3 regions of the Mesorhizobium sp. P160187 genome follow, and region 1 is predicted to be linked to each of the others. Evidence: predicted binding sites of a transcription regulator. Region 1 holds the regulator's gene; each other region holds the start of a gene.
The links. Region 1 encodes LexA, which represses DNA repair genes until DNA is damaged. Its sites were predicted from a motif close to TGTTCNNNNTGTGTTCNG; they were not measured.

Region 1 (6,910 bases):
TGCTCAAGGCCATGGATCAAGGCGCTGACCTGTCCTCGCTGCGCGTCGCGGTTTCGGCGGGCGAGACGCTGCCGGCGCCTGTCTTCGAGGAATGGACTGAGAAGACCGGCAAGCCGATCCTCGATGGGATCGGCGCCACCGAGATGCTGCATATCTTCATCTCCAACCGCTTCGACGACATGAAGCCGGCCTCCACCGGCAAACCCGTCGGCGGCTATCAGGCACGCATCGTCGATGACGAGATGCGGGAGTTGCCGCGCGGCTCTACTGGCCGGCTGGCGGTGCGCGGCCCGACCGGCTGCCGCTACATGGCCGATGCCAGGCAAAAGGACTATGTCCGCGACGGCTGGAATCTCACCGGCGATACGTTCACGCAGGACGAGGATGGCTTCTTCCACTTCGCCGCGCGTTCCGACGACATGATCGTCAGCGCCGGCTACAACATCGCCGGCCCCGAGGTCGAAGCGGCGCTGCTCTCGCATCCCGACGTCGCCGAATGCGCGGTGACCGGCGCCGACGACGGTGAACGCGGCCAGATCGTCGAGGCGCATATCGTGCTTGTGCAAGGTGTTTCGCCGGACGCATTGACCGTCAAACGCCTGCAGGACCACGTCAAGGCAACGATCGCGCCCTACAAATATCCGCGTTCGGTGAAGTTCATCGACGCCTTGCCCAAAACCCAGACCGGCAAGATCCAGCGATTCCGGTTGCGCGCGGAGAAGAGCAATTGATTAAGCCGCACGATCCGGCGTCCGATGGCGCGCAGATGTCGTTCAAGGAGCGGATGTCCTACAGCGACTATCTGCAGCTGGACAAGGTGCTCGATGCGCAGGCGCCGCTGTCTTCGGCCCATGACGAGATGCTGTTCATCATCCAGCATCAGACATCGGAATTGTGGATGAAGCTCGCTTTGCACGAGATCGGCGCCGCGATCCGCTCTATCCGCGCCGACCGCCTCGAACCGAGCTTCAAGATGCTGTCTCGCGTCGCGCGCATCTTCGAGCAGCTCAACAATGCCTGGGACGTGCTGCGCACGATGACGCCAAGCGAATACACCGAGTTTCGCGACGCGCTCGGCCAATCCTCGGGCTTCCAGTCGTGGCAGTACCGCGCTATCGAGTTCATGGCCGGCAACCGCAACCTTGCCATGCTCGGGCCGCACAAGCACCGGCCCGACCTTACGGACAGGCTGGAAGCCATCCTGGCCACGCCGTCGCTCTATGACGAGGCGCTTCTGCTTTTGGCGCGCAATGGCTTCGACATCGGCGCCGACGCCAGTCGCACGGACTGGCGCGAGACGCGCGTCGAGAACGAAGAAGTGCTGGCTGCCTGGCAAACCGTCTACCGCGACCCGCAGCGCTACTGGATGCTCTACGAACTGGCCGAGAAGCTGGTCGACTTCGAGGATTATTTCCGCCGCTGGCGCTTCAACCACGTCACCACGGTCGAGCGCATCATCGGCTTGAAGCGCGGCACGGGCGGCACCTCAGGCGCCTCCTATCTGAAGAAGATGCTGGAGGTCGTGCTGTTTCCGGAGCTCTGGACGGTCCGCACCCGGCTCTAGAGCATTTCACCGTTTAACGGAAACGGCGAAATGCTCTAGCTCTTTGATTGACGCAATTTCGGACGGAAAACCGCTTCACACTTTTCCTGAAATTGCTCTAGTTTCTCAGGTAACCGCGGTCTTCACCGCGAAGCGGGCGTCCTGCCAGGCGCCGGTGCGCAAAATATCCTCCAGCGCTTCGACCGCCTGCCAGACATCGCCATAACCGACATAGAGCGGCGTGAAGCCGAAACGGATGGTCGACGGCGCCCGAAAATCGCCGATCACGCCGCGCTCGATCAGCGCCCGCATCACCTGGTAGCCATGCGGGTGGAGGAACGACACCTGGCTGCCGCGCTGGCTGCCGTCGCGAGGACTTTCCAGTTCAAGCCCGTAGGCGCCGCATCTGGCTTCGACGAGCTGGATAAACAGGTCGGTCAGCGCGATGCTTTTTCTGCGCACCGCCGCCATGTCGACGTCGTTCCAGATATCGAGCGCGCCTTTGAGCGCCCGCATCGACAGCACCGGCTGCGTTCCGCACAGGAAGCGGCGGATCCCGCTCCCAACGGCAAAGCCCTGCTCGAAGGCAAACGGCCGCGCATGGCCCCACCAGCCGCTGAGCGGCTGCCTGATGTCACCATGGTGGCGCTCGGCCGCGTAGATGAAGGCCGGCGAGCCCGGGCCGCCATTGAGGTATTTGTAGGTGCAGCCGACAGCGAAATCGGCATTGGCACGGTCGAGTTCGACCGGCAAGGCACCGGCGGTGTGGCAGAGATCCCAGATGATCAGCGCGCCGGCGTCATGTGCCTTGCGCGTCAGCGCCGCCATGTCGCGCAACTGGCCGGATTTGTAGTTGACGTGGTTGACCAGGATGACGGCAACGCTGTCGTCGATCAGATCCTCGATTGCGGCCGCGTCGACGCCCTCCAGCCGCAGCCGCGTTCCCGGCCGGGTCGAGGCGACGCCTTCGGCCATGTAGAGGTCGGTCGGGAAACTGTCGCCCTCGGCAACGATGACCGACCGATTCGGCCGCATGCCGAGCGCGGCGTGCAGCAGCTTGTAGATGTTGATCGAGGTTGTGTCGCAGACCACCGTCTGCCCGTCAGCCGCGCCGATCAGTCGTCCGAGCTGATCTCCCAGTTCCACCGGCATGTTGAACCAGCCAGCCGTGTTCCAGGCGCGAATGAGGTCGTGCGCCCATTCCTGCGTGGCGGCCTGTTGCAATTCGCTGAAGACGGCTGGTGACGCGGCACCCAGCGAATTGCCGTCGAGATAAATCACGCCTTGCGGCAAGACAAAGCGTTCACGCATGGAGCGCAGCGGATCGGCGGCATCCATTGCTTCGATTGTAGCGAGATCGGGTGTCGTGCTCATGATCCGGCGCCCCTCCATGGACAAACGCGCGCGGCGGAGCCTGCCGCCCAAACATGCCGGCGATCTTGAGTGGTCGCCCTTGAGCTGTCAAACATTATATATAATTCACCCATTGAAAGGCTTTGATATATAATGATCCGCCGAGCGTTTATGTCTGATGGATCACGATGCTGGATGACGAGCAGACCTCGAAGACGGAAGTGGCCTATCGCCTGCTCAGGCGCGATATTCTTGCGACCCGGCTGGCGCCTGCCGCGCCGTTGAAGCTGAGCACGCTGCGCAACACCTACGGCATCGGCTGGACGCCGTTGCGCGAGGCGCTGTCGCGGCTGGAGGCGGAACGGCTTGTGACCGCCATCAGCAACCGCGGGTTTGCGGTCGCTCCCGTCTCTCGGGCGGAGCTCGAGGATTTGGCGCGTGCGCGGCTGGTGGTCGAACTGCCCCTGCTGGTGGAATCGATCGAGAAGGGCGACCGTGAGTGGGAAGACGCGGTCGTTGCCGCCCACTATCGTCTCTCACGGTGCGGGTCTGTTCTCGACGATCCATCGGATGATGCGGTCGACGGGTGGTACGAAAAACACGATGCCTTCCATGCGGCGCTGCTCAGTGCCGCGACATCCAGCTGGCTGCTGCGCTTCAATGCAACGATTTCCGACCAATTGCATCGCCATCACCGCTTTCTGGGTCTGGCCCCGACGCTGCGCGCCGCCGCCGGCCGCACGGATGGACACCGGAAGGCCGTGGCGGCCCTGCGCGACGCCGTGGCGATCGAACACCATACCGCCCTGATGGAAGCGGCCCTCGATCGCGACGTCGAACGTGCGAAAACTCTGATGACCGCTCACATCGGCTACACGCTGCAGGTCTATGCCCAGAGCGAACCCGGCGCGGATGCTGCGCAGCCCCGTCCGAAAGGGAAGCGGCGATCATAGCCGACGACGCAGGGCACTTTGTCTTCGTTTCACCGCGTTGCCGGCCAACGACTACGAGCGCCGCTCGCGGTGCCGAACGTTACGCTGAACAAAACGTCAACACATTCATTAAACTTTAAAAGGTTGCGGAACACAACTGGAACAGATAGTGTTTGTTCTGGGTTTGTTTTTTCTGATTCTGGTTTCAGAACCCTTGGGGGCCGCGATGCTGACGCGCAAACAACATGAGCTTCTGATGTTCATCCATGAACGCCTGAAGGAGAGCGGAATCCCGCCGTCCTTCGACGAGATGAAGGAAGCGCTCGACCTCGCCTCCAAGTCCGGCATCCACCGACTGATCACAGCGCTTGAGGAGCGCGGTTTCATTCGCCGGCTGCCGAACCGGGCGCGCGCGCTGGAAGTGCTGCGGCTACCCGACTCGATCGCGCCAGGCCTCAACGCGGCGAGGAAGTTTTCACCGAGCGTCATTCAGGGCAGTCTTGGTCAAGCCGGCCAAGGGCAAGGCGGCCAGGGACAAGGCGGGATGGGCCAAGGCGGTCTCGGCCGCCAGATCAAGCCGGGCTCGCCGTCGCGTTCGATGTCTGCCGGCAATGACGATGCCGTTTCCTCGATTTCAATCCCGGTGATGGGACGCATCGCCGCCGGCGTGCCGATCGACGCCATCCAGCATCAGACCCATTCGATCTCGGTGCCGCCCGACATGATCATGGGCGGCGAACACTACGCGCTCGAGGTCAAGGGCGATTCGATGATCGAAGCCGGCATTTTCGACGGCGATACGGTCATCATCCGCAATGCCGACACTGCCAGCCCCGGCGAGATCGTGGTGGCGTTGGTCGACGACGAGGAAGCGACCCTGAAACGCTTCCGCCGCAAGGGCGCCTCGATCGCGCTGGAAGCCGCAAACCCGGCCTACGAAACCCGCATCTTCGGCCCCGACAGGGTCAAGGTGCAAGGCAAGCTGGTGGGGCTGATCAGGCGTTACTGAGCCGGCTTAGGTTTGTACTTTTCACGCTGCTTGTAGGGCGGCAGGCCTCGGGCTTCGCGTGAGAAGCGGCGCTGCTCGTGCCAGGGGCGATAAGGCTTGTCGACGGCGAAGTGGATCGTTGGCGCTATCGCTGCCGATTGTGGATCGAAGAAGACGGCGGCGCTGCCGTCGCGGGCGAGTTGTTTCTTCGTCACGACCAAGACCAGCGGGTCGCGGCACGGATTGTAGGCGGTGGCGTCATCGATGACGATCAGGCTCGCGAAGGCACAGGCCGGCCGCGCCGTCTTGCGGTCTTTCGCAAGCGCTACAATGGCTCCGGAAGGGTGCCGGGCGATACAGAGATCGCCGGTGCAATAGAAGGGCGAGCCGGGCGGCAGATCGAGCGGATCGAGATCGAACCGCGTATCTGTTGCCTCGAAAATCTCAGGTGGGATAATGGTTTCGGCCCGCAGCGCCCGTTTCCAATTGTCCGTGGTGAATTCGTTGGAGCGTTCGCGGTTGAGGGCGAGTTCGCCGCCACCGATCGGCATGGCCACCAGATGCGCATCCTCGGATATGAGCACGTCGGGCGTAAGCACCTGCGGCACCGTCAACAGGCCGGCCAGCGCGAAAGGCACGGCCGCCAGCCTGAGCCAGGTGGTGGCCATGGTGGCGATGACGAGGGCGACCGTCACCAGCAGCACCGAGCGGATGGAAATCAACCCGACGGCATCGACCGGCGAGCGCTCGGAAATCCAGGCCGATATGGCGATCATCGCCGTCAGGCCTTTGCCCATCACATAGAGGAACGGTCCGTCGGCGCCGAACGGCATCGCCAGCGCGCTGAGCACGGCAAACGGCATGACGATCAACGATACAATCGGCATCACGGCCAGATTGGCGATCAGGCTGAGCGGCGACACACGCTGAAAATGCCAGATGGCGAACAGCAAGGTTGCACTGCCGGCGATGATCGAGGTCATGGCGAGGCCGCCCATGGCCAGCGCGAATTTTCGCGACAGGAAGCCGACGAAGGAGCGCTTTGCCGGTGGCGTTCTCACCTTGTCGGCGCGGTAATCGGCCCAGCCGGCATAGGCGCCGACAAGGGCGGCAGTGGCGGCAAACGACATCTGGAAGCTGGGACCGACCACCTCGTGCGGCGACACCAGGATGACGGCCATGGCGGAGATCGCCAGATTGCGCATGGTGAGTGCGGCGCGATCAAACAGCACGGCGACAAGCATGACCGCCAGCATGATGAAACTGCGCTCGGCAGCCACCACGATGCCTGAAATGACGAGATAGGCGGCGATGGAGACGAGTGCTGCCACTGCTGCATATTTCTTCACCGGCCGGCGCGAGGAGAAATCCGGAAACAGCGCAAAGGCGCCGCGCAGCAACGCCATGATGGTGCCGGCAACCAGCGCCATATGCAGGCCGGAGATGGAGATGATGTGGTAGATGCCGGTGCGCCGCATCGCTTCGTTGACCTCGTCCGGGATGCCGGCGCGCACGCCGACAATCAGCGCCGCGGCAATCTCGCCTTCGGCGCCGCCGATCTTGCCCCTGATATGGTCGGCAATGTTTTCGCGCGCGTTCTCGATTGCCGAGGAAAGCCGCGCGGTCAGCGGCGGCGGTCCCTGCGTAGCAATGGTTTTCGGATTGCCGAGAAAGAAGCCGCTGCCGCCGATACCGGTGAAATAGCTGTCGAAGGAGAAATCGTAGCTCTCCGGCCGCACCGGACCGGTCGGCGGCAACAGCCTGGCATAGCCGGTGATCAGGGAGCCGGCGGTCATATCGGCGGGAACGGTCCGCGCCGAGAGCCTGACCCGCTCCGGGGCGTAGCGCAGCTTGGGGTAAGCGGTCGAAACCACGTCAAGCGTCAGCCTGATGCGCCCGCTCTCCATCTGTTCGAGACTGACGACGCGGCCGGTCAGCCGTGTCTGGATCTCGGAGCCGAGCATCTGCGTTCCGGCGCGCCAGGTCTCGACTTTGGCGGCGACGACGCCGAGCGCGCACAGCATCGCGGCCATGCAGAACAGATGCGTCCTCGGCCGAGGTCGCGTGGCGACAGCGCAACATGTCGCCAGCACC
Region 2 (6,910 bases), on a different contig from region 1:
GCGAACCTGGGGCTTATTTCTTCAGCTGGTCGCGCAAGGCGGCGAGCTTGGCGAAGGGCGAGTCCGGATCGAAGCGCACCGGCCGTTCTTCGCGTGGCTTGGCCTGGAAGGCCGGCTTGGCGCCTTGCGGTCCGCCTTTGCCTTCCGGCCTGCCGCCCTTCCAGTCAGGCCGGCCCTCGCGCGGACGCTCGCCTTGCGGCTTGCCGTCGCGGCGCTGTTCGCCCTCGGCCTGCGGCTTGGGCTTGAACTTCGAACGGTCGAAGCGTGGCTTGGCGGCACCGTCGCGCTGGTCGCGCCGGCCTTGGTAGGCCGGCCGCTCGCCCGTTGCGGGCTGTCCGCCGGCAGCGTCGGCCGGCGCGTCGGCGCGGGCAGCCTGGCCGTTACGCGGGCGATTGTCCCGGCCTTGACGATGGCGCGGGCGCTGCTCGAAACGACCCTGCCGCCACAGCAAGATGGGCTTTGGCGCTTCGGCCTCGGGGACAGGCTCAGCGCTTCCACCCTCCCCCTCGTGGGGAGGGTCGGCGCGCAGCGCCGGGGTGGGGGCAGCGCCGGCGTCGGCGGTTGCGCCTGAAGTGTCTGCTGTGTCTGCACCTGCTTCGTTAACGCTGTCACCCCCACCCGCGTCGCTTCGCGCCGCGACCTCCCCCATCGAGGGGGAGGTAAGGGCGTCGGCGTTTTCGGCGACGGTGTCGTCAGCTTCTGCAACAGCCGGAGCTTCTTCCGCGATTTCTATGGGAGCTTCGACCTGTTCTTCCGCGACGGGCTCCGCCGTTGCTTCCTCGATGGCTGGAGCTTCGGCGGTGGCTTCAACGGCCGCAGTTGGCTCCGAACCCTCGGGAGGCGCGCCCGGCTGAGCGTCCGCAGCAACGGCCGCTGCGACTTCGGCGACGGGCTCCTCAGCCGTAATCTCGGTGGCTGCATCCGGCTCCGACCCAACGGCCGGCGCCTCAGCGACGGCTTCACTTGCCACGGCTTCCGCCGCCTGAGCCTGCTCGGCCTTTGCTGCGGCTTCCGCCAGCTTGGCCGCAGCCGCTTGCCGCGCGGCATTGTCCTGCGCTTCGAGCCGCGCCTTCACCTCTGCCGGCGGCTTCGGCTCGGCGCGATAGCCGAGACCTTTCAGGATCTCTTCCATGTCGTCGGCGGTGGCGCCGAGGATGGACATCATCGGCGGCGTCACCATGAAGGACTGGCCGTCATAAGCGCCGTCGGGGCGCTGTCCCAGACCGGGCTTCCAGTTGGTCGCAGGCCGGATCAGGTCGGCCAGCCGTTCCAGAATGTCGATGCGCACGGCGCGGCGCCCGAGATTGCGGTAGCCGGCGAGCCTGTAGAAGCTCTTGTCGAAGGCCGGGTCGATGACCACCGATGTGCGGCCGGAGGCCAGCGCGTGCACCACGTCGCCAAAGCCGGGCTTGTCCTTGCCGTCGTTCTTCAGCGCCCACAACAGCGTGATCAGTCCGGCGGGCGCCGGCTTGATCAGCGCCGGCACGAAGACGTGGTAGGCGCCGAAGCGCACACCGAGCCGGCGCAAGGCGGCGCGACCCTCCTGGTCGAGCGACTTCATTTCCTCGGCGATGTCGCGGCGGTTGATGAGGCCGAAATGCTCGACGAGCTGGAAGGCGATGCCACGGCCGATGCCGGCGATCTGCTCGGCATTCTTCAAGTCGACCAGCGGCTTCAGCAAGGATTCGATCTGGAAATTGACGAAGCGCTCGGCGCGCGCGGCGACCTTGTCGCGGGCGGGACCGGTCAACTGCTCGTCGGCCAAAAGCACCAGGCGCGGCTTCAGCGCGTCCTCGCCGGCAACCAGCGTGCCGATCGGCGCGCCGATCCAGCGCAGCGTGCCGTCGGAGCCGAGCGCAAGGTCGCCATTGGCGCAGGCGCCGAAGCGTTCGGCACGTGCCTCGAACTCGGCGGCCAGCGCTTTTTGCGCTGCCGTGCGCACGGCCTTGGCGTCTTCGCCGCCGGCGCTCTGGTCGGCGGTGAAGCGGAACCCTTGCAACTCGCCGACATGATGGCCTTCGACAAGGACGGTTCCGGTAGGACTGATTTCGGCTTCAGGCATTGTATTTTCTCTAAGGCGCCGCATGAGGACGGAAGTCCTGCGGTCTACAAACCGTTTCGTCAACCGCTCATGCAGCGCATCCGACAATCTGTCTTCGATTTCGCGCGTCTTTTCCCGCCAGTGTGCCTGATCGGCCAGCCAGCCCGGCCGGTTGGACACGAATGTCCAGGTGCGGATCTGCGCAATGCGGTGCGACAGCGTGTCGATGTCCCCCTCGGTCGTGTCGGCGCGGCGCACCTGCTCGGCCATGTAGTTCTCGTCGACATGGCCGTGTTTGGCGAGGTCGGTGTAGATAGAAGCGATCAGGTCGGAGTGCTGGGCCGGCGCGATCTTGCGGTAGTCCGGCAACGCGCAGGCTTCCCACAGCAGCGCGACGCGCTTGGCATTGGTAGCCAGCGCGCGGATGTCCTCGTCGCGGGAGAGATGTTCGAGCGCCTGCGCATCGACCGCCGGCAGCGCGCGCGTCAGGCCTTCGACCGGCGCGTTGGCCTCGATCGAGCGCTTCAGCGCGTCGAGGCTGGCGAAGTCGAAATGCGCGGTGCGCCATTGCAGCACCTTCACCGGATCGAACTCGTGCCCCTCGATGCGCTTGACCAGTTCCTCGTCCAGCGGATCGACCTGGCCGGTGACGCCGAAGGTGCCGTCGCGCAGATGCCGGCCGGCGCGGCCGGCGATCTGGCCGAGCTCGGCCGCCGTCAGGTTGCGGTACTGGTAGCCGTCGAATTTGCGGTTCTGGGCGAAGGCGACATGATCGAGATCAAGGTTGAGGCCCATGCCGATGGCGTCGGTGGCGACGAGATAGTCGACGTCGCCTGCCTGGAACATTGCCACCTGGGCGTTGCGGGTGCGGGGCGACAGCGCGCCGAGCACGACCGCCGCTCCTCCTTGCTGGCGGCGGATCAGCTCAGCGATGGCATAGACCTCGTCGGCGGAGAAAGCGACGATCGCCGTACGCCGCGGCAGGCGGGTCAATTTCTTCGAACCGGCATAGGCCAGGTGCGACAGGCGAGGGCGCGTCACCACCGAGACGCCTCTTAGCAGCTTTTGCAGGATGCCATGCATGGTGGCCGCGCCGAGCAGCAGCGTTTCCTGGCGCCCGCGCAGGTGCAGGATTCGGTCGGTGAAGATATGGCCGCGCTCGAGGTCGCCGGCGAGCTGCACCTCGTCGATGGCGACGAAGGCAACGTCGGTCTCGCGCGGCATGGCTTCGACGGTGCAGACCGAATATTTCGCGCCGGGCGGCTGGATTTTTTCCTCGCCGGTGATGAGCGCCACCTTGTGGGCGCCGACCTTTTCGCAGACGCGGGCATACACCTCGCGCGCCAGAAGGCGGAGCGGCAGGCCGATAATGCCGCTCTCATGCGCCACCATGCGCTCGATGGCGAGATGGGTCTTGCCGGTGTTGGTCGGACCCAGCACGGCAGTCACGTCGCGGCCCGACAGGATCAGCGGCTCGGTGTGTTTCGGCTGGATGTTCATCGGCCTGGAGATGAGGCTTTCTGCATCGTGTTGTCGGGAGCGCGCCTCGCGTGGCGCGTATGACAGGCGACACATAGGGATTTCAGGCGCGAAGCGAAAGCGGAATGTTCCGGCCGGCAGTCCCACGGTTCGTCTTTGAGGTCAGGATTCGCTCCCGATTAACAGTTGGAACGAGTCTGGAACGAATCGGCGACGAATCAGTGACTCCTGCAGATTCAGCTTTTGTTCACGGCTACATGTGGATTTTGCGAGCCTGAGTCTCACCATATGCTGAATCGCGGAAACTGGCCCGATTCCTGCAAGGCGACCATTGGCGTTAACCTTTGCCGGCGGGGCATCGTCGTGATCCGATACGCCTCGGCAACATCATGAAATTGTTAAATTTTTTTAATCGGCCTTAACCAGTTTCCGATGGTTTTCGGCTGGGGTCGTTAACGTTGCGCTCAAAGCCGGGACGAATGGGTGACGAATCGGCGATGGCGGGATTTTCCTGGTTTGTTCACCCCAACATGTTGTGTTGTCCACAGCTTGTCCACCGAGAATTCACAGCTTGCGAACCGGGTTTTGCACAGGGCGCCTGGAAATCGTTAATCTTTGCGTGCCGGAACGGGTCAATGTCTAGCGCGCAGCCCGGGAACATCGCCGGCCGGCGATGAAAAAACGGGCCATAAGCCGGCCCGTTCTACCGGGCGAAATGCTGTCGTTCAGACGAAGTACTGGCCGCCATTGGCTGTGATGGTCGAACCGGTGATGAAGCCGGCGTCTTCGGAAGCGAGGAAGATGACGCAACGCGCGATCTCTTCCGGTTCGCCGAGGCGGCCGACCGGAATCTGCGGGATGATGCGTTCATTCAGCACCTTCTCGTCGATCGCCTTGACCATCTCGGTGGCGATGTAGCCGGGGCAGATGACATTGACTGTGATGCCCGCGCGCGCGCCCTCCTGCGCCAGCGCCTTCGAGAAGCCGATGTCGCCGGCCTTTGCGGCGGAATAGTTGACCTGGCCGGCCTGGCCTTTCTGGCCGTTGATGGAAGAGATGGTGATGACGCGGCCGAATTTGCGGTCGCGCATGCCGCCCCACAGCGGATGCGTCATGTTGAAGACCCCAGACAGATTGGTGTCGATGACTTCCTTCCACTGCTCGCGCGTCAGCTTGTGGAACATGGCGTCGCGGGTAATGCCGGCATTGTTGACCAGCACCGAGACCGGGCCGAGATCGGCCTCGACCTGTTTGATTCCGGCGGCACAGGCGTCGTAGTCGGCGACCGACCATTTGTAGGCCTTGATGCCGGTTTGTGCGCTGAACTTCCCCGCTGCCTCGTCATTGCCGGCATAGTTGGCTGCAACGGTGTAACCGGCATTCTTCAGGCCGATCGATATGGCGGCGCCGATGCCGCGCGATCCACCGGTGACGAGCGCTACTTTGGTCATTGAAAGTTCTTCCTCCCTTTGGTCGGAAGAAGGGAATAGGGAGTAGGGAATAGCGAGTAGGGATGGATATCCCGCCGCGCTGTTCCTTCTTCCCTATTCACTACTCCCTATTCACTACTCACTTCTTGTTCACAGCGCTTCCACGCACAGAGCGACGCCCATGCCGCCGCCGATGCACAGCGTGGCAAGGCCCTTCTTGGCGCCGCGGCGGCGCATCTCGAAAACCAGCGTGTTGAAGACGCGGGCGCCCGACGCGCCGATCGGATGGCCGATGGCGATGGCGCCGCCATTGACGTTGACGATCGACGTATCCCAGCCCATGCCCTTGTTGACGGCGCAGGCCTGCGCGGCGAAGGCTTCATTGGCCTCGACAAGGTCGAGGTCCTTGACCGACCAGCCGGCTTTCTCGAGCGCCCGCTTCGAGGCGGGAATAGGTCCGGTGCCCATGATCGCCGGATCGACGCCAGCCGTCGCCCAGGATGCGATGCGCACCAACGGGGTGATGCCGCGCCTTGTGGCTTCGGCCTCGCTCATCAGCAGCGCGCCGGCGGCGCCGTCATTGATGCCCGACGCGTTGGCGGCGGTCACCGTGCCGTCCTTGTCGAAAGCCGGCTTCAGCTTGGACATGGCGTCGATGGTGGCGCCGTGGCGGATGTACTCGTCCTGGTCGACGACAGTGTCGCCTTTCCTGCCCTTGATCGTGAAGGCCACGATCTCGTCCTTGAACTTGCCGGCCTTCTGCGCGGCCTCGGCCTTGTTTTGCGAGGCGAGCGCAAACTGGTCCTGGTCGTCGCGGGTGATCTGGAACTGGCGGGCGACGTTCTCGGCGGTGTTGCCCATGTGGTAGCCGTTGAAGGCGTCCCACAACCCGTCCTTGATCATGGTGTCGATCATCTTGTAGTCGCCCATCTTGACGCCGGCGCGCAGGTGCTCGGCGTGCGGCGACAGCGACATCGATTCCTGGCCGCCGGCGATGATCACAGTGGCGTCGCCGGCGGCGATCTGCTGCATGCCGAGCGCGATGGCGCGCAGGCCAGAGCCGCAAACCTGGTTGAGCCCCCAGGCGGTGGTCTCCTTGGGCAGGCCGGCATTGATCGACGCCTGGCGGGCGGGGTTCTGGCCCTGCGCGGCGGTCAGCACCTGGCCGAGAATGACCTCGTCGACTTCGCCCGGCTCGACGCCGGCGCGCGCCAAAAGCTCCCTGATCACGACGGCGCCAAGTTCATGCGCCGGGGTGGCGGCGAAGGCGCCGTTGAAGGAGCCGACAGCCGTGCGTGCGGCGCTGGCAACGACGATTGAATTGGAAGCGGACATTTTTCTCTCCAGACTTCGAGGTGTCGTGTTCTTGGGGCTTGTTGGGACTTTTCTTGCCCGTTCCGCACCCCAAGTCAAACCGGAAATGGCATGCCGGCCAGGCGCCGCAAGCAGGGCGTGAGCGGCCGGCGGGATCGCCCAACCTTTGCTGCGCAGCATAATTAGCCCGCCATGCAGCAATAAATGATGCCGCACTGCACAAAGCGCTTGGAATTATAGAGCTTTTGCGCATATCCTTAAAAATGGCGCAATCGTTACCGGCGGCTTACTCAGGCGCGCCGGTGTCCCGGGAGGATGCTGATGGCCGCGAAAGACGACCCTATCATTATCAAGAAATATGCCAATCGCCGGCTCTACAATACCGGCACCAGCACCTATGTGACGCTCGAGGATCTGGCCGAGATGGTCAAGAAGGGCGAGGAGTTCACCGTCCAGGACGCCAAGACCGGTGACGACATTACCCATCCGGTGCTGACGCAGATCATCTTCGAACTGGAGAACAAGGATGGGCAGAACATGCTGCCGATCCCGTTCCTGCGCCAGTTGATCGCTTTCTATGGCGACCAGATGCAGCAGATCGTGCCGAGCTTCCTCGAACAGTCGATGATGGCCTTCTCCAAGGAAC
Region 3 (6,910 bases), on a different contig from region 1:
ATGTAAGCGTCGCGAATTGACTTCAGGGAAGTGGACTTGGCTATCTACAGGGAAAAAGACATTTTCGAGCGGCGCAATGCCGCGAACGAGGCAAAGAAGGCGCTTCTGGAGCGCTTCAAGTCAAAGCCGGCGGCTGATGATCCTGCGGTTCTGGCCAAACAGGCCGAACGCAAGGCGATTCTTGAGGCTCGCGAAATACGCGAGGCCGAAAAGGCCAGGCTGAAGCAGGAAAAGCTGGCACGCGAGGCGGTCGAGAAGGCCGAGCGCGAGGCAGCAGCCGAAGCGGCGCGTATTGCGGCCGAAGAGGCAGCGCAGGCTGAAGCGAAGATCAAGGAAGCCGAAGAAAACGAGCGCATTGCCCGTTTGCTGGCCGACGAAGCCGAACGCAAGGCCAAGCGCGACGCACGCTATGCGGCCCGCAAGCAGCGTACCGGCAGGACGCCTCCGGGCTTCTCCGCCCGCTAACGCTTCGATCGAAACGATCGACATCAGGGTCGCCTTGCAGCGGCCCTGAAGGCGTTTGCCTAATTTAAGGATTTGATGCCTCGGAGCTCAGGCGGCGAGCTTCAGCCCCATAATGCCGCAGACGATGAGCGCGATGCAGGCGAGCCGGATGGCCGTCGCCGGCTCGCCCAGCAGCCAGATGCCAAGCAGCGCCGTGCCGACCGTGCCGATGCCGGTCCACACCGCATAGGCCGTCCCGACAGGCAGCGTCTTGAGCGCCAGGCCGAGCAACCCCAGGCTGATGATCATCGAGGCGACGGTGAGCACCGTCGGCAGCGGCTTCGAGAAGCCGTCGGTGTATTTGAGGCCGATCGCCCAGCCAATTTCGAACAGACCAGCGAAGAACAGAAAAATCCACGACATCGGGATGCACTCCTTCCATGAGGATGGCGGGGCGTCCCGGCCGGACTTTTGAGAAAGGCGCGAGGTCGTCCTCGCCGCTTGGGTATAAGCGGCTGCGCCGGTCCGATCAACAAAACACCGGCAGCATCGTTCATGCCGCCGGTGTCAAAATCTGCGCCGAAACGGTTTGCCCGGATCTCAACCGTCCCTAGATATTGACGACCTAAGGCGGGCTTACTTTTCCTTGAGCCTCATCGCCTTCACGGGCGGCGCCTTCAGCGCCGGAGCCGCGGCAGGCTTCTTGGCGTCTTTTTTCGGCTTCCGAGCTTCCTTGCCCGCCTTCATCGCACCTTTAGCCATAATTCGTTCCTCCAGTTGCTGGGAGGCCAAGTGAAACAAGAGAAACGCCGGACTGCAAGAGGGCTGGCGTCTGTCGCCGGCGCCGGCGGGCCGCTTTCAACCGGTTTCTAATTTGCTCGTAAACCATTGCGGTCCGTGCCATGGTTGTCTTCGCACTGCAGCATCGGCCATGCCTTCGCCCGGCGATGATCAGGCAGTGCGGTCAGGACGACAATGCGAATCCGCATCGGCAGCGAGATGAGTTTCGATTTTCCGCAGGAAACGCCGCTGATCGCGATGCTCAATGTCCACTACTCCAGGGCCTCCGATCTCGAGCGCCCGGATTTCCTGACCTCCAACCCGCCGGTGCCGATCCAGAGCTACCGCGACAGTTTCGGCAATTGGTGCAACCGTTTCGTCGCCCCGCCCGGGCGCTTCACCTTCGGCACCGATTCGGTAATCCGCGACCCCGGCACGTTCGAGATGGGCGACCTGATGGCCTGGCAGCACGAGGTGCGCGATCTGCCGTCGGACACATTGCTCTTCCTGTTGCCGAGCCGCTTTTGCGAGAGCGATCTGCTGGCCAGCGAAGCCTGGCGGCTGTTCGGGCATACGCCGCTTGGCATTGCGCGCGTCCAGGCGGTCTGCGACTTCGTCCACAACCACATCGTCTTCAGCTACGGCAATGCGCGGCCGACCCGCACCGCGGCGGAAGCCTATCGCGAGCAAAGCGGCGTCTGCCGTGACTTTGCCCACCTCGCGGTCACCTTCTGCCGTGCGCTCAACATCCCGACCCGCTACTGCACCGGCTACATCAGCGACGTCGGCCTGCCCAAACCTTGGGCGAGCATGGATTTCGCAGCCTGGATGGAGGTCTATCTCGGTGGCCGCTGGCATGTCTTTGACCCGCGCAACAATTCGCCACGCATCGGCCGCATCCTGATCGCGTCGGGTCGCGACGCCGCCGACGTGCCGCTGACCCACATCTTCGGACCGGGCACGCTGGCTGGTTTCAAGGTGTGGACGGACGAGATCATCGAATAGGGGCGTCTTTCCGCAAGCTGGCCTACAAGACCCTGAACGACCGGGCGATTCGTGCGTTGTGATGCCTGTGGAGCTCAGGGGCGTTACATCAGGTTCCTTGGAGGGACAGCATGGCAGCACATGGCGGGTCGAAGACAGTCATCTACGCGGCGCTCGCCGGTAATCTCGCTATTGCTGTGACCAAATTCGTCGCCGCCTTCTTCACCGGCAGCTCGGCGATGCTGTCGGAAGGCGTGCACTCGCTGGTGGATACCGGCAATGGCGGGCTGCTGCTCTACGGCATGCACCGCGCCGCCCGCCCGCCGGACCGCACGCATCCGCTCGGCCATGGCCGCGAGCTGTATTTCTGGAGCTTCATTGTCGCCCTGCTCGTATTCGCGCTCGGCGCCGGCGTGTCCTTCTATGAAGGCGTCGTCCACATCATGGCGCCTGAGCCGGTCGCCAATCCCAAAATCAACTACATCGTGCTGGGCCTCTCAATGCTGTTCGAGGGCAGCTCCTGGTACGTGGCGCTGAAGGAGTTCCGCCAGCAGAAGGGCAAGCAAGGCTGGCTGCAGGCCGTGCAATCGAGCAAGGATCCGAGCGTCTACACGATCCTGTTCGAGGACAGCGCCGCCCTGCTCGGTCTCTTCGTCGCCTTCGCTGGCATATTGGCGGCCGAACTCCTCGACATGCCCGAACTCGACGGCGTCGCCTCGATCGGCATCGCGATGATCCTCGGCGCCACCGCCATCTTTCTGGCGCGCGAAAGCAAGGGATTGCTCATCGGTGAGCCGGCCTCGGCGGAAGTGCAGGCCAAGGTGCTGGCCATCGCCCAGCAGGATCCGGCGGTGCAGCGGGCCAACGGCGTTCTCACCGTCCATCTCGGCCCGCAACAGATCGTCGCTGGGCTGAGCATCGAATTCGAGGACCATCTGACGGCGCCTGAGATTGAAGCCTGTGTCGAGCGCATCGAGGCGCTCTTGAAAAAAGAAATGCCGGAGATCACCAGGCTGTTCGTCAAGCCGCAGACGACCGGAACCTGGGAGCACCGGCGCAAGCAGGTCGAGGCGGCGTCGGACTAGTTCTTGGACCAGCAGTCCACCGTTGGCCCCATCGCCTGGTCCCGCTAAGATCGCTCGACGGATTTCGGAGAATCAACCATGAAAATCGATGGTGGGTGCCATTGCGGCGCCATAACTTATGAAGCAGAGGTCGACCCGGAAAAGACCTCTATCTGTCATTGCACCGACTGCCAGCAACTGACCGGTACCGCCTTTCGTGTCACTGTTCCCGCGCCTGAGGATCATTATAGGATCACAAAGGGCACACCGAAGGTTTATATCAAGACGGGATCGAGCGGCGCCAAGCGTGCCCAGGCGTTCTGCGGCGACTGCGGTTCGCATCTTTACGCAACGTCGGTTGGCGACGGGCCGAAGGTCTATGGGATCAGGGCGGGGACCGCGCGGCAACGCGAGGATCTCGTTCCGACTCAACAGAAATGGCACCGATCGGCCCTGCACTGGCTTCCGGAATTCGAGGGCGTAAGCATCGTAGAGGCGCAGTAGCACCTGCCTCCCGGTTAAACGCGGCCCAAACCAGCCAATAATGTGCTAGGCTAGCCATCAAACGGATGGCGGGGGATAGCAATGTCGGAAACGGACAAAGTGTTTGCCGGCTCGATTCCGGAAAACTACGACCGCTACATGGTGCCGCTGATCTTCGAGCCGTTCGCCGCGGATTTGGCACGACGGGCAGCGTCCTTGTCGCCCGGCGCCGTCCTGGAAGTCGCCGCCGGCACCGGCGTTGTCACCCGCGCATTGGCTCCAAAACTGTCTCCCGGCGCAAGCTATGTCGTGACCGACCTCAACCAGCCTATGCTCGACTACGCGGCCTCGCGACAAGCTCCCGACAGTCGTATACAATGGCGTCAGGCGGATGCTCTGGCGCTGCCGTTCGAAGATGCGGCTTTCGATCTCGTTTGCTGTCAGTTCGGCGCGATGTTCTTTCCCGACCGAGCCGCCGGCTATCGCGAAGCAAAGCGGGTCCTGAAGACCGGCGGCCATTTCCTGTTCAACGTGTGGGATCGCATCGAAGAGAATGTATTCGCCAATGATGTGACGAATGCTCTTGCGGAGATTTTTCCGAACGATCCGCCCCGCTTTCTCGCCCGCACGCCGCACGGCTACAATGACACTGCATTGATCCGCGGCGAGTTGGAAGCCGCAGGTTTCTCCCGTGTGGTGATCGACACGAGGGCCGAACAAAGCCGTGCCTCCTCGCCGCGCCTTCCGGCGGTTGCCTATTGCCAGGGAACTCCGCTTCGCAACGAAATCGAGGCTAGAGGAAAACTGGAAGCCGCAACCGATCACGCCGCGTCCGTGATTGCAGCCAGACACGGCAGCCGCGAGGTTGCGGCCAAGATCCAGGCGCACGTGATCGTGGCTATGGTCTAATGCATGGCGCCCAGAAGTGTGCCGCGGTTCTGGGACAACGACATGCATCAAAACAAAGACTTAAACCGCGTCGTATGAATCCGTTTCAGCGCGACGCTCTTTAATCGTCGCCTTCGACGACACGTAGCCTGAGCTGCCCCGTCTTGGAATCCGCCACCCGCACCCCGGCTTCGGCCTTGGCGGGTCCGCCACCGCGCACTTCGGCTTCGCTTTCGCCAAACTCCAGCGCTTCGATCTTTTGGCCGCGCTTGGTCACCTTCGACGTCGACACCAGTATCTCGTCGATATCCTTGGCCGACTGGCCAAAATGCGTCTGCAACCGGCGCACGCGTTCGTCGACGCGCGCGACGTCTTCCATCAGCCGGATCACCTCGCCCTGGATCAGATGCGCCTGTTCGCGCATGCGGGCGTCCTTGAGGATGGCCTGGATGACCTGGATCGACAGCATCAAAAGCGACGGTGAGACGATGATGACACGCGCCCGGTGCGCCTTCTGGACCACGGCGTCGAAATTCTCGTGGATTTCGGCGAACACCGATTCCGACGGCACGAACATGAAGGCGGTGTCCTGCGTCTCGCCCTGGATCAGGTATTTTTCCGAGATATCGCGGACGTGAATTTCGATGTCGCGGCGGAAAGCCTGGGCCGCGATCTTCTGTTGTTCGGCGCCATCGGCGGCGCGGATGGCGTTCCAGGCTTCCAGCGGAAACTTGGCGTCGATGGCAAGCTGCGGCGCACCGTTCGGCATCCTGACCAGGCAGTCGGGACGGCTGCCGTTTGACAGCGTTGCCTGGAACTCGTAGGCGCCCATCGGAAGGCCGTCGGCGACGATCGCCTCCATGCGCGACTGGCCGAAGGCGCCGCGCGTCTGCTTGTTGGACAGGATCGCCTGCAATTGCACGACCTGGCCGGCCAGCGACTGGATGTTGCCTTGCGCGGTGTCGATGACCGCCAGCCGTTCCTGCAGTTTGGCGAGGCTCTCATGCGTCGATTTGGTCTGTTCGGTCATGGTTTGACCGAGCCTGCCGGTCATGGCGTCGAGGCGCTGGCCGATCGACTGGTTGAGTTCGGCCTGCCTTGCGCCGAACACGTCGGCGATGGCGCCCATGCGGCCCTGCATCTCGGCCTGGCTTTGCAAAATGCCGGCCATCCGCGCCTCGGCGTCGCGGGCGTGGTCGGCGGCTTCCGCCGCGGCGATGGTGCGCGCCTTGGCCGATCGCCACAGCGCCACGACAAGCGCCAGGAACAGGCCGAGAAACACCAGCGCGCCGAGGGCCAGTGCATGGCCGAGCGTGATCGTCGTGGCGCCAAGCCGGGCAACGGGTTCGGAAAGGATGGTGCTCAGGTCGTTCATCCCGCCAGCATAGCCGATTCGCAGACCTGGCACAGATCAAAACATGAACGAGACCGATTCGCACCGGTTGACGCTTCTCCTGCGACGTTTTAGGTGAGGCGCCATGTCGATCAAGCCGCTCATCATCCTTCCCGATCCTATCCTGCGCCAGGTTTCCAAACCGGTCGAACGCGTCGACGCGCCTTTGCGCAAACTGGCCGACGACATGCTGGCGACGATGTATGATGCGCCGGGCATCGGCTTGGCCGCAATCCAGATCGGCGAGCCGCTGCGCATGCTGGTCATCGACCTCGCCAAGGAAGACGAGCCGCCGGCGCCGCATGTCTTCATCAATCCCGAAATCCTCGAAAGCGCCGACGCCCGCTCGGTCTACGAGGAAGGCTGCCTGTCGATCCCGGACTATTACGCCGAGGTCGAGCGTCCCGCCTCGGTGCGCGTGAAATATCTCGACCGCGACGGCAAGCTGCAGGAGATCGAGGCCGAAGGCCTGATGGCGACTTGCCTCCAGCACGAGATCGACCATCTCAACGGTGTGCTGTTCATCGACCACATCTCGAAGCTGAAGCGCGACATGGTGGTCAAGAAGTTCAAGAAGCTCGCCAAGGACAAGGCGCCGGGCAAGCTGGTGGGATAGGGATAGGCCCTGCTTTCGGCGACTCGCACAAAATCCCGTCTCGACCCGCCCCTATTGAGAGACGCTTCCTTGCGTGATATCATTGATATCAGACTGGAGACTCCGATGGGCGATATGTTGATCAGAGATATTCCCGAGCCGTTGAAGCGTGAAATCGAGCATGCGGCACGCAAGGGCGGCCAAAGCCTCTCGATCAAGGCGATCGATTTATTGCGAAAAGGCATGGTTGCGGAAAAAGAAGGCAGGGCCGAGCCTGGA

Region 2: a site for LexA is predicted at 3,708-3,725, ahead of AC3CCE_RS09690 (helicase-related protein). Genes of this name have one in related genera too.
Region 3: a site for LexA is predicted at 6,051-6,068, ahead of AC3CCE_RS12895 (DNA recombination protein RmuC). Genes of this name have one in related genera too.

The regions. Positions count from the first base shown of each region.
Region 1 is NZ_JBYMDX010000004.1:284,161-291,070, reverse strand. It holds gene AC3CCE_RS18415 (AMP-binding protein) at 1-731, shown strand, start outside; gene kynA (tryptophan 2,3-dioxygenase) at 728-1,564, shown strand; gene kynU (kynureninase) at 1,670-2,917, opposite strand; gene AC3CCE_RS18400 (GntR family transcriptional regulator) at 3,085-3,849, shown strand; gene lexA (transcriptional repressor LexA) at 4,055-4,837, shown strand; gene AC3CCE_RS18390 (ComEC/Rec2 family competence protein) at 4,831-6,910, opposite strand, start outside.
Region 2 is NZ_JBYMDX010000003.1:1,296,825-1,303,734, reverse strand. It holds gene AC3CCE_RS09690 (helicase-related protein) at 14-3,541, opposite strand; gene phbB (acetoacetyl-CoA reductase) at 4,246-4,971, opposite strand; gene AC3CCE_RS09680 (acetyl-CoA C-acetyltransferase) at 5,101-6,285, opposite strand; gene phaR (polyhydroxyalkanoate synthesis repressor PhaR) at 6,586-6,910, shown strand, end outside.
Region 3 is NZ_JBYMDX010000003.1:1,940,525-1,947,434, forward strand. It holds gene AC3CCE_RS12860 (DUF6481 family protein) at 37-465, shown strand; gene sugE (quaternary ammonium compound efflux SMR transporter SugE) at 553-867, opposite strand; gene AC3CCE_RS12870 (hypothetical protein) at 1,081-1,206, opposite strand; gene AC3CCE_RS12875 (transglutaminase-like domain-containing protein) at 1,420-2,229, shown strand; gene AC3CCE_RS12880 (cation diffusion facilitator family transporter) at 2,340-3,293, shown strand; gene AC3CCE_RS12885 (GFA family protein) at 3,372-3,776, shown strand; gene AC3CCE_RS12890 (class I SAM-dependent methyltransferase) at 3,858-4,664, shown strand; gene AC3CCE_RS12895 (DNA recombination protein RmuC) at 4,765-6,018, opposite strand; gene def (peptide deformylase) at 6,122-6,652, shown strand; gene AC3CCE_RS12905 (hypothetical protein) at 6,758-6,910, shown strand, end outside.